DNA from 2 places in the Flexibacterium corallicola genome. Region 2 is predicted to be linked to the other one. Evidence: predicted binding sites of a transcription regulator. Region 2 holds the regulator's gene; the other holds the start of a gene.
What was found. The regulator PhoB, encoded in region 2, activates phosphate uptake and scavenging genes when phosphate is short. The targets are predictions, from matches to a motif close to TGTCATNNANCTGTCAT.
Positions count from the first base shown of each region.

Region 1 (8,831 bases), 2.7 Mb from region 2:
ATTTTTGAGTGATGATTTTTTAAAGAAAGAGCGAGAGAATATACCCAATCTATACCTCCCCAATGCCGATACATGGGTTGCGACAGTAGAGGATAAAGTGATTGGATTTATTGCTCTTTTAGGCAATGAAATCGGTGCTCTTTTTGTCGACCCTGCCCACCATGGCCAAGGTCATGGCACTGCCTTATGTAACAAGGCCAAAACACTTCATGAAGAACTGTTCGTCAGTGTCTTTAAGGAAAACCGGAGTGGCCGAAGGTTTTATGATCGCTACGGCTTCAAGTTTGTCAAAGAGTGCATTTTTGAACAAACCGGAGACATGCTGCTAAAGCTGCACATACAATCTGCTTAGCAGCAACTGTTTAAAGCCATGAGAGAAGCCCCACAACCGTGGGGTTCTCTCTTCAGGTGGGCTTAGTATCACCCCATCACACCGCCATCATCGCGGGTTATGGCGATGACAGTTGAGCGTGGCAGGCTTTCGCCGCCCTCTGGGAAATGACTACCGCCTTTTTCACCGGGGTGCTGAATGCCTACGAACATGGTCTTCTTGTCAGCAGACCAAGTGGCACCAGTCACCTCGCAGCCCACGGGCCCAACGAGGAAGCGGGAAATATCTCCGGTTTTGGTATCCCCCACAAGCATTTGGTTATTCCCCATCCCCGCAAAGTCCCCAATATTGGAGTAACTGCCATCAGTCTGTATCCAGAGGAAGCCACGACTATCAAAGCTGAGGCCATCTGGAGAGTTGAAAATATTGTCGGCTGTGATGTTCTCAGACCCCGCCCCGCTATCAATATGAACAGTTGGGTTGCCCGCCAACACAAACAGGTTCCATTTGAAGCCCTCGGCTGTGTGATCATCGCCATCAGGCATCCAACGCACGATCTGGCCGTACATGTTGGCTTGGCGCGGATTGGGACCACCAACGGGCGTTTCATCCCCACCCGCATTTGTCAGGATACCCCGATTTTTATTGTTGGTGAGGGCGCAGTAAACCTCAGCCCGTTCGGGATGTGCAGCAACCCACTCGGGGCGATCCATAGTTGTTGCGCCAACGCTTGAAGCAGCCTGACGGGTGCGGATACAGATTTCCGCATCAGACGACATCCCCGTCGCTTCCGGCGTCAGTGCCAGCCATTGACCTGAAAGGTCATCGTTGAACTTGGCCACATAAAGCTGGCCCTTTTCCAGCAGTTCCGAATTGTCACCGGATGGATCATACTTGCCATCGGAGACAAAACGATAAACGAACTCACCGCGCTCATCATCTCCAAGGTAAACAACAACGTGGCCACTACTTGCCACAACAAGCTCGGCATTTTCGTGCTTGAAACGACCCAAAGCTGAAAGCTTTTTCGGGGTGCTGTGCGGGACAGATGGGTCTATTTCAACAACATAGCCAGCCCGGTTTGGCTCATTGGGGTGCTTTATAACATCAAAGCGCTCATCAATTTTCGCCCAGCCGTAACCCCAGTCTTTCGCAGAAATACCATAGCGTCTCATATCTTCGCTTGGCACGAAACCTTCTTCAGAAGCGGAGAAGTAGCCATTGAAATTCTCCTCACAGGCAAGATACGTGCCCCAAGGAGTTTTGCCATTTCCGCAGTTATTCCAAGTCCCAAGACTTTGAATACCTTTTGGGTCAGCTGCAGTTTTCATCAAGTCATGGCCACGGGCCGGCCCAGTCAGTTCCATCGGTGTATCTGGTGTAATACGGCGGTTGAACGGGGAATCCTTCACGATGGACCATTTGCCACCCTTTTGCGCCAGCTCCGCGATAGTGACCCCATGGGCATTCTTACCCTTCAAAATGGCGTCATCATTGGCGGGCACGCCCCCCTCCCACATAAGAGTGCGGTTGGTATACTCATTATTTAAGGCGAAGACTGTCTTTCCTTCAATCTGGAAGAGATGCATGCCATCATTGTTGTCCCCCACAGCGCGGGCTTGTGTCTCGGCGCTACCACGGGTCACCCCGTCAAACTCGGACGCATCGGAAAACAGAGGATCACCCCAAGATACAACAGAATGCCAGCTATACCCCTCAGGGAGAGTAATTGTATCGGTTGTACCAGCTTGAATTGGTGAAAAATCAAAACTGTTTGAAGCAGCAGCGGCTTTTCGGACCACCAGATCACTGGTTCCAAGTAGGAAACTGGCCGTACTCATGGCTACAACACCACCCAGAAAGCCACGACGTGAAATAGCCTGTTCCACGACCTCATCAAATTCTATTGTCGTATCTTCACCGCGAGTAAGATCGTCATATTCATCAAAAGAAAGGTCTGTTTTTCTACCATTCATCGTCAGCACTCCAGCAACTTTTACCTATAGAAACCTTCTGGGCTACCCCTAGTTTTCAGCGGTACGCTATCAATGGCTCATAACAAATCTATGACCCTTCCGTAAAAAGCACCAACATGTATGTATAATTGATAGTTGTGCTCTCCCCTGAGCAAGGTTTCAATACCTCCTCTGTTTCCAGATTTGGTCCCCGAGTAAAACAATAAGTGCCTTGACGAGTTCTCGTAGCCGCTTTTTTACGATTCAGTAATTACATTTCGTGCCGCAAGACATTTCAGTATTTTAAAATAAAATAAGCATTTACTTATTTAAATGTGATCTATATATAAAAAGTAATTACTTTCTTAAAGGGTATTTCAATGAAAAACGGAAAATTCAATGGAGCTACGACCGCGTCCTCCCCCTTAAGTGTTCCCTTAGCTGCAGGGGTTATTCCTCAAGACTCCAGCTTATTTTCAGGGCCCCAATTAATTGCAACCCTTCTTCTAAGCCTTGGTGTTGGGTCTCATGCGGTCAACGGCCTAATTTCGAATGCTGTTTTACCAAGCCTCATTCGTGATTTAGGCGGGCAAGAACGTGCTTTCTGGGTCTTCAGTCTGTTCCAAATCGCCTCAATTCTATCAAGTACAACGGCTGGAATATTAAAATCTCACTGGGGAGCAAAGTATCTATTTATTGCTGGCGCAATCCTACTTGCATTAGGCTCGATTTTCGCGGGAACCGCTGACAATTTGGGGCAAGTTTTGCTAGGTCGAACCCTCCAAGGACTGGGGGAAGGCTTTATCGTGGCCATGTGCTACGCGGTTATTCCTGATTTATTCCCTAAAGAACTCGTCGCCAAAGTCTTTGCACTGTTGGCGGGAATTTGGGCTATTGCCGCTGCCGTTGCGCCCGTGAGTGCGGGTTTGCTCACTCAGTTCTGGAGCTGGAGAGCAGCGTATATCTTTAACCTGCCCTTGACCGGATTGCTGTTGCTCATGGCGGTGTTTGTTATGCCCAATACCAAAGTCATTGGAGAATTGAACGGAAAGCGTAAAGGGTTGATCATGCTTCCCCGCCTCTTCATGCTTGCCTTCGCCGTACTTCTGATCACCAGCGTTGGAGAGGCACGCAGCACGACCCAAGGGTTCATTTTGCTTGCGCTTGGATTGTTTACTCTGGCCGCTACACGGATTTGGGACAGAAACTCTGAAAATTCTTTCATTCCCAAAGAGGCTTTCAGCTTCAACACTCCGGTGGGCCTTGCCATGTGGGTGATCCTTATTGCAAGCCTTTCCGGCTCCGCCCGCGTTCTGTTTGCCAATTCCATTATCCAGTCTACTTGGGGGCTGAATGTCCTGAGCGCCAGCTATCTTGTGGCTACATTGGCTTTCTCATGGTCATTCATGGCGTGGCTCACTTCCAAGGTCCAAAGCCCGAAACACCAGTACTCTCTGATTGTCCTTGGGAAAACTCTAAACACCTTGGGCATTGGTATGCTAGCTGCTGCGCTTTGGATGAACAGCCTCGCAATCCTCACGGCAGGCCTGATTATCTCCGGCTTGGGATACGGAATGAGCAATCACTTCCTGTCAAAACAAATGATGTTTGCAAGCAGTGAGAAAGAGCGCGATAAAGCCTCCGGCTTCATTCCGACCATGATGTCCTCGGGTATTGCAATAGGCGGGGCTCTGTCTTCCCTTCTCGCTCTTGCAACAGGCATGCTCTCCAATGAGACCTCCGAGCTGATTACTAAAGAGGCTGCACTTGAGCAAGGCCCAACGCTTTTCCTAATAATGGCTGGTATCGCAGTTATTTCGGTTCTGTTTGCCGGAAAGCTTGCAGTTTTGGGAAGGCGTTCTGCTTAAAGCCTCTTTGTATCAACCAATACCAAGAGGCTTTAAAGTAAGTCAGCTCCCAGACCTCAATGGGAGTAGAGGTCTGGGGCATTAAGGTAGCAGCAGATTACTCTGCAGCTACCGGAGCTTTATTTGCTGTGACGGCACTGCTCGCACTCTCATCTTCCTTATGGAAGATTGGATAGATGAACAGGAAAGCAGCAGAAATAAGGTAACCCAAACTTGGGCCGCTAAACACAGGCCAGTGAAGGCTAGGTGAATGGATGATACCCACTGCAGCCAGCGCAAAACCAGTTAAGGTGAACCAAGCAGCAACCCTAAAGCGCCCGTCAATAATTGAAGCGACGATAGCGCCCCAAATCAAGCCGGTGATAATCGCCCCCTGAGAAAGCGCGAGGTGCCCCTGATAGTGGGCGCCCTGTTGCAGCAGTGCGCTGGTCAACGCCGCATCGCCAAGGTTTGGCATATTTTCAGCCCCTGCAGATTGCAGCGCGCCAATGAGAGAGCCCCACTTTGTTACAAGGAAGCTGGAAACATGCGGCAGCATCGCAACGGCAACAGCTGCCATGTGCTCTGTGCGAACAGAATGGGCTGTATTGGCAATGAGGCTAACAGAGACAAACACAAGGATTGGAGCTGTCGCCGCGACCGGGATCAGATTGTTCAAAAACGCAATCAGTCCAAGGAATGCGGAGAGTGGAACTACAATACCTACGCCGATAATATAGCCAGAGTGAGCGCCCATACCTTTATAGGCAGGGTGGCCGATATAAGCGGTTGTCGGGAATGGAGATCCAAATACCGCACCGATCATGGTGCCCAGACCATCTGTTATCTGACAAGTGGCAACCGGATAATGGTCGCCAGCAGCTTCAGCGCTCTCCACGTTGTTCATCGTTTCGATGAAGTTGTAGATCTGAACCGGTATCAGAACCAGAAACAGTTCAGGGTTTGCGAAAAGGTGCTCGATACCTGCAACCAGATCACCGATATAAGGCACTGGTAGATTGAGGCCAACACCCTCTGCGCTCACAGTAGATTGCCCGGTCATAACCGCAACAACCGTACCCACAATCAAAGCCAGCAAACCTGCGGGGATATTCCACGGCAGGCGGAACTGACCAACCAAGCCCCACAGGATGATGATGAGGGAAGCAAATCCAATGAACGGGTTTTCGAAGATTGTTGCCAAAGGCACCGAGCCGATGAACACCAGTGCGATACCGCACAAGGTTCCCAGCATACCGGCGCGCGGCGTCACTTTTTTAAGCCATGGGCCAATGATGGCACCAAGACCGGCAACAATACCGCCCATAAAGCCGGCACCAATACCAACCTGCCAAGCCAGAACAGGGTCATTGGTGGACCAGTAGATCGGGCCGATAACACCAAAGAGGTAGACAAACATTACTGGCGTCGAAATACCATAGGGTATGGCAGTCACATCCCGTCCAGATGCCTGCGCTGCCCGCTTTGCCAGATAAACGTAAACAAGGATACCAGCCACAATCGCAATTGCTGCTCCGGGAATAATCCGGCCAAAGACGATTTCTGCTGGCATCTGAAATACGAACTGACAGATACCCGCCAGAACCATGAGGTTTACAAGGTTATCTGTAAACAACGCCCAAAAAGCACTGAAATCACCACGTGAAAACAGGCTGTAGTTATACCTCCCAACAGGCATGCCGGGCTCCTTTTCTACTCGTATTTTAACGTTGCCATATCTCCCGAAAGCAACGCCCCCCTTGCTAAATCGAGGTGCTCAGTACTTCACTTGGTCCTCTTTTGCAATCTTTTGCTACGTAGTTACCGTCAATTTGGTCATAACTTCTGCAACTACAAATGCCGCTATGACTTCTGGCCGCTTGTCCTTACTCCCTTGTGAACCAATCGGGCACACCAGTTGGTCAACTGGCAGATCATCACAGTTGGACTTGCTATATTGATGAAATTTTGCCCGTTTTGTCGCTGAACCAATCAGCCCAACATAGGAAGCTGTTCCTGTTTCCAAGGCCGCTGCGCTTAAAAGGAAATCCAGTGCGTGGTCATGAGTAAGAACAACAAAGGCGCTGCCAGCTGGCGCGCTCTTAATATCACTCTCCGGGATTGCGCTAAGGCGCTTTTCTACGTCTGCTGAACATAGCGCCAGCTCCTCCTCACGTGTATCTATGATGACACAGTGAACAGGCATATGTTGCATCAAGTTGGCAATTGCCCGCCCCACATGACCAGCGCCCATGATGTAGACCCAAGGCAGCGCATCATCTTCCTTTTGCATCCCCATAAGGATGCTATCTTTATCCCGCCCGGACATCTGACTTAGAGAGACTTCCACGCGACCACCGCAACATTGACCAATTTCCGGCCCCAAGGGCACATCCAGCGTGTCATTGAGCACATTTCCCTCAAGCATCCTGCGGGCTTTTGAGATAATGATATGCTCCAGCTGCCCTCCGCCAACGGTTCCCCACAAACCATTGGCGGTGACAAACATTTGCGTTCCCGTATCTCGGGGAGCAGATCCGCGTACGCGCGTCAACGATACATGGACTACTGACGCGTTATACTGGAAAAACTCCTTGATACTCAGGAGGCCTGAGACCATTACGCCGCCTTACGCTTCAAGCGTTCAACGGCCATCAAAACACGCTCAGGCGTGGCAGGTGCGTCGAGCCGTGGGCATTCACGGTAGTCCGCAACACTGGCAACAGCCATGGACAGCGCCTCAAACACCGAAATACCAAGCATGAATGGAGGCTCACCAACAGCCTTGGAACGCTTAATGGTAAGTTCCTTATTTGACGACCAATCAGCAAGGTTCACATTGAATGTAGCAGGACGGTCAGAGGCCAGCGGAATTTTATAGGTTGATGGCGCGTGCGTACGTAGCCGCCCCGCATCATCCCACCACAGTTCCTCTGTTGTGAGCCAGCCCATACCTTGAATAAAGGCGCCTTCCACCTGACCCTTATCCAAAATCGGGTTCAAGGACTTGCCAACATCATGCAGAATATCGGTACGGTCCACGGTGTACTCACCGGTAAGCGTATCCACTGTTACCTCAGAGCAAGAGGCCCCATAGGCATAGTAGTAGAATGGCCGTCCCTTACCCGCATCACGATCCCAGTGGATCTTCGGCGTTTTATAAAAACCGGCAGCGGACAAGTGCACACGTGCAAAATAAGCCTTGCGAACCAGCTCCTTAAACGGAATGCGCTCTTTGCCAATTTGCACAGAGTTAGCGTAGAAAATAATTTCATCCGCTTCAACATTCCAATGCTCAGCCGCAAATTCAATCAACCGGTTCTTGATCTGCCTTGCCGCATCCAGAGCCGCCATACCATTCAGATCAGTTCCAGAAGAGGCTGCAGTTGCAGAGGTATTTGGAACCTTATCGGTTGTGGCCTTGGTGATTTTGATTTGCTCAAAATCAACTTGGAAAGTGTCGGCAACGATTTGGGCAATTTTGGTGTTGAGCCCCTGCCCCATCTCAATGCCGCCATGGTTCAATTGGATGGATCCATCATTGTAGATATGGATCAAGGCACCCGCCTGATTGTACCAAGTCGCGGTGAAGGAAATACCGAACTTCACTGGAGTGATTGCAATGCCCTTGCGGAGAATTTTGGAGGTTTTGTTGAACTCCAAAATCTCCTGACGACGCTTTTGATAGTCGCAGGACGCCTCAATCTCTTCAATCAGGCGCGGCATGACGTTGTCTTCAACTTCCTGATGGTAAGGCGTCAGATTGCGTCCATCCTCCCGACCGCCATAGAAGTTGGCCTTGCGCACCTCAAGAGTGTCTTTGCCCAGCGCATATGCAATTTCTTCAATCATGCGCTCGGCTGCAACAACCCCTTGCGGGCCACCGAAACCGCGAAATGCTGTGTTTGACACAGTATTGGTTTTCATTGGACGGCTGGCAAGACGCACATGCGGGTAGTAGTAGGCGTTATCCGCATGGAAGAGTGCTCGGTCGGTCACAGGACCAGACAGGTCAGCGGCATAACCGCAGCGCGCTGCAAACGTGCTGTCTACTGCTTGAATGCGGCCTTCCGCATCAAATGCCAAATCATAATCCACCACGAAATCGTGACGTTTACCTGTAGCCGTCATATCCTGATCGCGATCAGGGCGGATTTTCACCGGACGATTCCACTTCTTCGCAGCTATTGCAGCCACTACACAGAAGAGGTTCATCTGGCTTTCTTTACCGCCAAAACCACCACCCATACGGCGTACACTCACGTTAACCGCGTTGGAGGCAACTCCAAGAGCATGGGCAACCATATGCTGTGCTTCACTCGGGTGCTGTGTGGAGCAGGTAATGTTCACATCTTCGTCTTCACCCGGCACTGCAAAAGCAATTTGCCCTTCCAGATACATATGGTCCTGACCGCCAATGGCCATACGCCCGCTCAAGCGATGCTCAGCATCTTCAAAACCTTGTGCAATGTCACCACGCTCCAGCTTCAAAGGAGCTGCAACATGCGGGTACCCTGCATCTTGCGCGCTGACCGGATCCAATGCGTGAGGCAGAACATCGTACTCAACCTTCGCCAGTTCAGCAGCTTTTCGCGCAGCTTCGCGAGTTTCCGCAATCACCGCAAACAGAGGCTGACCATGGAACTGGACTTTGTCGGTCGGAAAGATTGGCTCGTCTTTTGTGCCGGTCGGGCTGAT
Region 1 is NZ_JARRCW010000001.1:632,310-641,140, reverse strand. It holds gene P6574_RS03025 (GNAT family N-acetyltransferase) at 1-352, shown strand, start outside; gene P6574_RS03020 (PhoX family protein) at 421-2,307, opposite strand; gene P6574_RS03015 (MFS transporter) at 2,667-4,154, shown strand; gene P6574_RS03010 (xanthine/uracil/vitamin C permease) at 4,252-5,832, opposite strand; gene xdhC (xanthine dehydrogenase accessory protein XdhC) at 5,947-6,753, opposite strand; gene xdhB (xanthine dehydrogenase molybdopterin binding subunit) at 6,753-8,831, opposite strand, start outside.
Region 1: P6574_RS03020 (PhoX family protein) is a predicted target of PhoB. The motif match lies at 2,387-2,403, and genes of this name have one in related genera.

Region 2 (8,831 bases):
TTCCCAAAAAACTGCACGATACCGCCTACGCATTAGCTGTTGAGGTTGCGGCAGCTGACCTGAAACTGCAACAAGAAGAACTGAGAATGCTTGAGCTTCTTCGCAACAAGTTGTCGCTGGACGCACTGACAACAGCTGCAATTGAGCGCAGTGTTCAGGCCCGTTACCGCATGGTATAGTTTACAAAGCATGCTCGGGCAGAAACTTTCTGCCCCAGTTCCCTTCCCCTAAATCAGTGAGGCATTTTATTAAAGTGGCTCAATGCTTTAACCTATTGTTAAGTCGCACATCTTTAACCGAAGACCGGTTCCACTTTTCTGCGGTGCACTCTCGTCCTAGTCTGCTCCGGTTAGTTTCACAATTTGGGCTACTCTGCCTATGGAAGAGATGAGACAAATTCCGGCAAATCCCCACGCCAGCCAAACAAAATACTGCGGAAACAGACAGAACGCCAAAAACACCGCAATGGTCTCTCCGCCTTCAGCAAGACCACTCAAGTAGTAAAGGGACTTTTGTCCTTGCACCTCGGTTATGACGCCTTTGCGCTCCGCGATAACAGCAAAGGCCAGAAAGCTAGACCCACTCAGATAAAAGCTAAATAGGAGCCCTGCGGTCGCCAGCGCATTTTCTACGGGATTGTGAAGGGCAAAAGCTAGCGGAAGAGCGCCATAAAATACAAAATCACAAAGGATATCCAGAAAACCGCCAAGATCGGTCTTTTTATCGGCTCTGGCAATCGCCCCATCAAGGCCATCAGCCAGCCTATTCAGAACAACAAAAACAAGAGCGGTTAGAAAATACCCAAGGACCACAAGGTAGGCTGCAAAAAGACCGCACAAAAGTCCTGAAACTGTAACCCAGTTTGCACGAACCCCCCTTTGCGCCAGTAGCTTTCCAATAATATTTAAAGGCGGATCTATCACCCGCCTTGCTTTTGCGTCAAACACTCGCGACCCCAACTTTCTTATGACCCTTGAGACATGGAAATGCCCCAACACCCTGCATATACTGTAGTGCACTTAAATTGAAAGTGAACCAACTCATATACCGCAACAATTTCAGGGCAGATCCCAATTGGGTAGGCTAGCGCGCAATTTCCTGAAAACTAGCGGAAATTTCCAGCATAATCCTCTACAAACTCGTCAAAGGCACGTGGAGGCCGTTTAAGAACATCTTCAACTGTATTTGTGGTTTCGGCCTGCGTGTCCTCTTTTACCATATTCATAAGCTCAACAATGCGTTCGGCAAACCACTCGGTTTGTCCGAAAGACATAAGGGTCCTTTTAAAATCGTCCAAGGGAATGTCCTGAAAGTGGACGGGCCTACCAATACCCTTTGCAAGTTTGAGGCAACACTCTTCTATTGTAAGAATGTCCGGACCAGTCAAACGGTAAGTCTTATTCTCATGTCCTTCCTGCGTTAGGACAGCTGCAATAACTTCAGCCAGATCCCGAATATCGATTACACCGCAACGCCCTACACCAACGGGTAGAAAGACTGCCCCTTGCTCTTTGATCGAAGGGGCAAAGTCTACGAAGTTCTGCATGAAGTAGTTCGGGCGGATAATCGTGTATGTCAGGCTACTTGCCTTAAGGTAACCCTCACCTAGGCTGTGAGTTTTGGCCATGTAGCCTCCGTCAGGATACTCTGCAACCCAAGCAGATTGTTTGACAACATGCTTTATACCGGAACGCTTTGCCATATCATAAAAACGTGGTTCATAGTCACGCTGCTTATCCGAAATACCGGAGAGGAAGAAAGCCCGCTCGATCCCTTCAAAAAGGTGTGGCATTTCTTCGATATTCTCAAAGCTGCCTTCAACTAGTTCCACTCCCTTGAGCGCTAAATCTGTGGCTCTAGTCTTATCTCTCACCAAGGCACGAACTTGAACACCATTTTGAACTAGCAAATCAACGACTTGCTTTCCAGTTGTTCCGGTAGCTCCGGTCAGTAAGATCATTATTTTTATCCCAATTATGTGCACTACCATACCAACTGGTAGAGCACTCTAGGATTTTCAATAGTGAAAACAAATATTGATTATAACTATAAAAAATGGAGTCAAAATAACTGAACTTCAAGAGATTTCTATACACTTTTAAAGTAAAAGGCACAGCCATCCAAAGAAGAACTCCGGCCTTAAAAGACCAGAGCAGTACTTATGAGGGAAGCTTAGGATTCATCTTCGGAGAAGACATCCTTGGTAAGCAAAGTATAGCTCTGACTGCAAAAATCGCAGGTAATCGAGATATTTTCTTGCGTCTTTAACTCGTCTTGATCTTCTTTTGGGAAACCTCGAAGAGTTTTTTTGAGCTTCTCTTCCGAACATGTGCATCGGTCTGCCATAGGATGAGGGTCATAAACCCGAGCGCCCCGCTCATGGAACAGCCTGAACAGCAATTGTTCTATTCCAAGATCAGGATCAACAATCTCATCATCCTTGACCGTATCCACCAAAGATTTGGCTTCTACCCATGCATCATCTTCTTCTACAAAGTGCGCTGGTGTACCTTCCGGAGCATCTCCCGGGTGAATATCTGCGGCTCGCATGCGCTCAGGTGCTTGAGGGAGAAACTGAACCATAATGCCGCCAGCGCGCCAAGTATGATTGTAGCTCCCCTTCTCGTCAGCCTTCAACACTTCCGCGACAGAAAGGCGGACCCGCGTCGGTATCTGCTCGGACTTTAGGAAGTATTCGTGTGCAGCTTCTTCCAAAGAGATGCCATTCAGAGCCACAATGCCTTGGTAGCGGCTGGTGTGAGCACCCTGATCGATTGTGAACGCCAGATGCCCCTTGCCGAGCAAATCTTCCGGCTTGAAGCCTTCCTGCTGCGCGACAGAACTCACACGCTCTTCATCAAAAGAAGCTGTTGCGCGCAAGCCGTCAGGCGCATTGAAGTCCACAACCATCATGGACACAGCACCATCACTTTGTGCCTGCAACGTCAACCGCCCGTCAAACTTCAACGTACTTCCCAGCATCGCTGTCAGAACAGTTGCCTGCGCAAGCAACTTCTTGACAGGCACCGGGTAGTCATGACGGGCAAGCATGCTGTCCAAAACTGCGCCCAGACGTACACTTCGCCCGCGAACGTCCAGCCCCTCAACCGAGAAAGGAAGGACAACATCATCACCCACAGGCTTCACTTTAGACGTTTGCTCTTGGCTTTTATTCATTATTCCTCCGGCAGTGCATCAAGACACCATGCCATAATTCCTTTTTGAGCGTGCAGTCGGTTTTCAGCTTCATCGAAAACAACCGACTGTGGGCCATCCATTACCGCATCCGTAACCTCTTCGCCACGGTGAGCTGGCAAACAGTGCATAAATATTGCTTCATTATGCGCCTTGGCCATCAAGTTATCATTCACCTGATACGGGCTCAGCAGGTTATAGCGGTAAGAAGCGTCTTCATCGCCCATAGAAACCCAGCAATCAGTAATGACAGCATGACAGCCAGAAACTGCTTCAATCGGGTCCTCGGTAATGGTGACATTGCCACCTTGACGCTTGACTGCTTCTAACCACTCCTGCGGAACAGTCAACTCCTTTGGCGCCCCCACGACAAGCTCGAAATCCAGCTTTGCGCTCGCTTGCATCCACGAGTAGAGTACGTTGTTGCTATCCCCAACCCATGCAATCCGCTTGCCTTGAATAGGCCCGCGATGTTCTTCAAACGTCATGATATCCGCCATAATCTGGCAGGGATGGGACTCTTTTGTCAGACCGTTTATGACAGGTATATCAGAATACTGTGCCAGTTCGCGAACAGCTTCATGATCCAACATACGGATCATGATCATATCAACGAAACGGCTGAGAACACGGGCGGTATCAGGAATAGATTCCCCGCGCCCCAGCTGCATTTCCTTACCAGTCAGCATAAGCGGCTCACCACCCAGCTCCCGCGCACCCACATCAAAAGAGATGCGTGTACGTGTTGAGGGCTGTTCAAAGATCATAGCCAACGTCCGCCCCGAAAGAGGGCCGGATTTACCACGTTGAGCCTCTCTCCTTTTTTTCAAAAGGGAGGCACCATCAAGAATTTTTCGCAGCTCACCTGCTGGCAACTCAGAGATATCAAGAAAATGTTTGGGCTTTGAAACAACGGACATGGATTAACTCTTATTTCTTTTGTGCAGCTTCAGTTGCTAAAGCTGCCGTCTCCAGCATCTCAACAAGCTGGGAAATTTCTTCTTCACTGATGACCATCGGAGGCATAATGCGAAGGACATTTTCTCCCGCAGGAACTGGCAGAAGACCATTGTCGCGACAGGCTTTTAAAGTTAGACCTTGGTCACCCTTGCAAACCAGCCCAAGCATTAAACCAGAACCTCGGACTTCCTTGAATACTTCTGGATGGCTATCCACCAAAGCCGCCAGTTTCTGCTTAAGCAGAAGTGACTTCTTCTGGACTTTCTCCAAAAATTCCGGTTCAAGAACAATACTTAACACGGCCTTACCAACAGTCATGGCCAGAAGGTTCCCACCATAAGTGGTGCCGTGGGTTCCAGCGCTCATGCCAGACGCCACTTCATCGGTCGCGAGAAAGGCTCCCAGAGGGAAGCCTCCGCCGATTCCCTTGGCAACAGCCATTACATCTGGTTCAATTCCTGCCCATTCATGGGCAAAGAACTTACCTGTTCGCCCTACACCACACTGAATTTCATCCAGAACCAAAAGCAAGCCATGTTCATCACAAAGGGCGCGCAGCGCTCTAAGGAAGGCCGGATCAAACGCCTTAATGCCCCCTTCACCTTGAATGGGTTCTAGCAAGATAGCCGCAGTTTGCGGACCAATTGCAGCTTTGACTGCCTCCAGATCGGCAAAAGGAACTTTGTCGAACCCTTCCAGAGCAGGGCCAAACCCCTCAAGGTATTTCTGCTGACCGCCTGCGGCAAGGCCGGCCATTGTCCGCCCGTGAAAGGCACCTTCGAAGGTAATGATCCGATATTTTTCGGGTTCCCCCTTGGCATAGAAATAGCGCCGTGTAGTCTTGATAGCGCCTTCCACAGCCTCAGTGCCCGAATTGCAGAAGAACACCTTATCGGCGAAGCTATTGTCCACCAGAAGTTGCCCAAGCTCTTCCTGCTCTTTACTGCGATAAAGGTTCGACACATGCCACAGGGTTTCCGCCTGCTTTTGTAAAGCCTCAACGAGTTTTGGATGAGAATGTCCCAAGCCGCTCACAGCAACACCAGAAGCGCAATCCATATATCGTCGACCATCATTCGCATACAGCCAGACACCTTCCCCCCGCTCGAACTCAAGCTCGGAACGTACATAGGTCTGAAAGAGCGACGAAGTCGTCATATCCTACTCCTTGGATAGGGTCTCTTCTCATTCGAAAGAAGAGCAATTTTGTTTCAGCAAGCAACTAAGAGAACGTCGTTTAAGACCCCTTAATTTCAAAAGAAGTTATATAAAGAGCTTTCACTTCTAACTGTCAATCATCTTTACGTATTGCAAAGGTTTTTTGCCAAGTTTACAGGACTAAAAAGCCCTCTTTATTTACGTTTCAAACGCTCGGCCTGATAGGGACACCAAACACAACTCAAGGTTATAAATGCCACCATACTTTATAGCTAGTATGAATACAGAGAGCTTCTAGCAAATGGGGTGACACAAACAAACATCTTAAAAAATTCTCATGTATTTATTGAGAAGTTGGCAAGCCGATATTAATTCCAGCAAAAAAAATATTTAGAATTATTTGCAGTACATACAGTTATTATGTCCATTCGACCACCACGAGATCATGGACAACTCCTTGACTTAGTTTAATTCTGGGGAAAACCGACTACAAACCAACATGATTTATTTGGCATCATTGCTACTCCAATATTCACTATAGTAGGGTCAGTGCTAAGTGGGAAACACCTTCTCGTTTCCAATGACTGGATGTAATGCAGCTAATCTACAGCGACTACACACAAAAGTTGTACTCGAGAAGACAGTAGGAAGATGGGGACTTCTATGAGCTGGACGACTGATCGTGTTGAACTCCTAACCAAGCTATGGGCTGAAGGTCTCAGCGCTAGCCAAATCGCGGCAGAACTGGGGAATGTCACTCGAAACGCAGTTATAGGAAAAGTCCACAGGCTAGGCTTATCCGGCCGTGTCAAATCAACGAACTCTAGTAAGCCACGGCGTAACACTTCTTCTTCAACATCACCTTCTCCCAGAAAAACTGCGCCTCCTGCATCTGCAAAAAGTGACAGTGCACCCGTTAAAGCTCGAAGTGCTTCTCCGTTATCTCAACAAACACACCAACCAAGTGTGTCTGGGGCAAACGCCTTAAAGATTGAGCCGGAAATTATCCCGGTGGGAGAGATTGAACCAGTTTCTTCGCCTGATAGCCTGATGCCAATGTCGGAGCGGGCGACTATACTTAGCCTGAATGAACGCACTTGTAAGTGGCCTATTGGTGATCCCGGCGGGGAAGACTTTCATTTTTGCGGGCGTCAATCAGATGGATCGACACCATATTGCGCTCACCATCGCAGGGTTGCCTATCAGCCAGTCAGCGAAAGAAGACGCGAACGTAAAGCAACTGCTTAAGTTCAAAACGACATTGTGTCGAAAACCACGTATTGAACAGCAAAAAGCCCATGCTTTTTGCTGTTATTTTTTATAACCTCTTAACTCAGGTCGATTATGCCACTGCATACTGATCGTTAAACGAATACCCAGCGCCCCGAACAGTCCGGATGGGATCTTTCTGTTTTCCGCGGTTTATCGCTTTGCGCAGGCGGCCAACATGAACATCAACAGTCCTTTCATCCACATACACATCATGCCCCCAAACACCATCCAGCAATTGTTCGCGTGAATATACTCGTCCCGGAGCCTTCATCAAAAACTCCAGAAGCCGGAACTCAGTTGGGCCAAGGTGAATTTCCTTCCCCAAACGCCTGACACGGTGGGTCTCCCGGTCCAGTTCAATATCCCCGGACTTTAACTGTGAAGATACGACCTCGGGCTTACTGCGCCGCAAAATGGCGCGAATGCGTGCCATCAGCTCAGGAACAGAGAACGGTTTGACAACATAATCATCAGCTCCGGTGGAGAGTCCTCGTACACGTTCGGTTTCTTCTCCCCGCGCTGTCAGCATGATGATTGGAATCTGTGCAGTTTCCTCTCTGGCTCTCATGCGACGACACAGCTCAATACCCGAGACACCCGGTAACATCCAGTCCAGCAACACAAGATCCGGTTGACTTTCCTGAAGCCGCAAATCCGCCTCATCCCCTTTCATGCAGACTTCCACATTGTAGCCTTCTGCCTCAAGGTTATATTGCAAGAGCAGGCTCAAAGACTCTTCATCTTCAACAACAAGAATATCAGGCATAGTTAAGATGTCTTTCCATGAACTATTAAGTCAACTAGTTCGCCAAGGCGTTCAATTCATCACTTTTGGGCCGCTCGTTCGGCAAGTGCTCCCCGGTGATCTTATAGTAAATATTCTCGGCAATGTTCGTTGCATGATCACCAATTCGTTCAATATTTTTAGCACAAAACAATAAATGCGCACATTTTGTAATGCTGCGCGGGTCCTCCATCATATAGGTAAGCAGCTCTCTGAAAATGGACGTATAAAGAGCATCAATCTCTTCATCCCGCAATTGAACCTGTCTCAAAACCTCCAGATCCCCACTCGTATATGTATCCAGAGTATCCTTCAGCTGGCAAAGCGCAAGGTCTGCCATATGCTCAACACCTTGCGCCCACTCCTTTGAGCCTAACCCCCCCTTTATAGCCAGTGTCCTCTTGGAGATATTCTTGGCCAAATCTCCGACCCTTTCAAGATCATTGGAAATTCGCATAGCCGCAACCACTTCCCTGAGATCACTTGCCATGGGCTGGCGGCGCGCAATAATGGAAACACTCAAATCTTCCAGCTCACTTTGCATTGCGTCCAACCGCTTGTCAGCCTCAATCGTACTTTCAGCCAGTTTCCGGTTGTCGGTCAAAAGCGCTTGAATAGAGTCTCTAACCAGAGTTTCTGCCATACCGCCCATTTCAAGAACCCGCGTGGCAAGATTTTTCATTTCATCATTAAAGGCCGACACAATATGGTCTGACATAGCCAATCACCTGTTATGCTTTCGTTCTTATCAGCCAATGCGGCCAGTTATATAATCTTGCGTGCGCTGGTCTTTTGGGTTCGTAAATATATCGTTGGTTAAACTTTCCTCCACCAAGCTTCCGAGGTGAAAGAATGCGGTGCGCTGGGAAACACGGGCAGCCTGCTGCATGGAGTGCGTTACGATAACAATCGTGTAGTTTTCACGAAGCTCATCAATCAACTCCTCCACCTTGGCAGTGGCAATGGGGTCCAGAGCCGAACAGGGCTCATCCATCAAGATGACTTCCGGAGAAACTGCAATGGCTCTGGCGATACACAGCCGTTGCTGCTGACCGCCGGACAGTCCCGTCCCTGGCTCATCCAAGCGGTCTTTGACTTCTTCAAAAAGCCCCGCCTTTTGGAGACTGTTTGCTACAATTTCTTCAAGATCAGACTTTGATTGAGCAAGACCATGAATACGCGGACCATATGCAACATTTTCAAAAATCGACTTTGGGAAAGGGTTGGGCTTTTGAAAAACCATACCCACCCGTGCTCTCAGCTCAACAACATCAATGCTGGGATCATAAATATCGTCGTGGTCAAGGTAGATCCCTCCTTCCACCCGGCAACTTTCAATCGTATCATTCATGCGGTTCAGGCAACGTAGGAACGTTGATTTCCCACACCCCGATGGACCAATAAGTGCGGTTACCTGATTCTTTCTGATCTCCAGATGAATAGCGTTGAGAGCCTGCTTTTG
Region 2 is NZ_JARRCW010000001.1:3,326,533-3,335,363, forward strand. It holds gene P6574_RS14535 (tellurite resistance TerB family protein) at 1-179, shown strand, start outside; gene P6574_RS14540 (CDP-alcohol phosphatidyltransferase family protein) at 336-947, opposite strand; gene P6574_RS14545 (SDR family oxidoreductase) at 1,106-1,960, opposite strand; gene P6574_RS14550 (Hsp33 family molecular chaperone) at 2,173-3,177, opposite strand; gene argF (ornithine carbamoyltransferase) at 3,177-4,115, opposite strand; gene P6574_RS14560 (aspartate aminotransferase family protein) at 4,126-5,313, opposite strand; gene P6574_RS14565 (GcrA family cell cycle regulator) at 5,977-6,561, shown strand; gene phoB (phosphate regulon transcriptional regulator PhoB) at 6,656-7,351, opposite strand; gene phoU (phosphate signaling complex protein PhoU) at 7,386-8,087, opposite strand; gene pstB (phosphate ABC transporter ATP-binding protein PstB) at 8,118-8,831, opposite strand, start outside.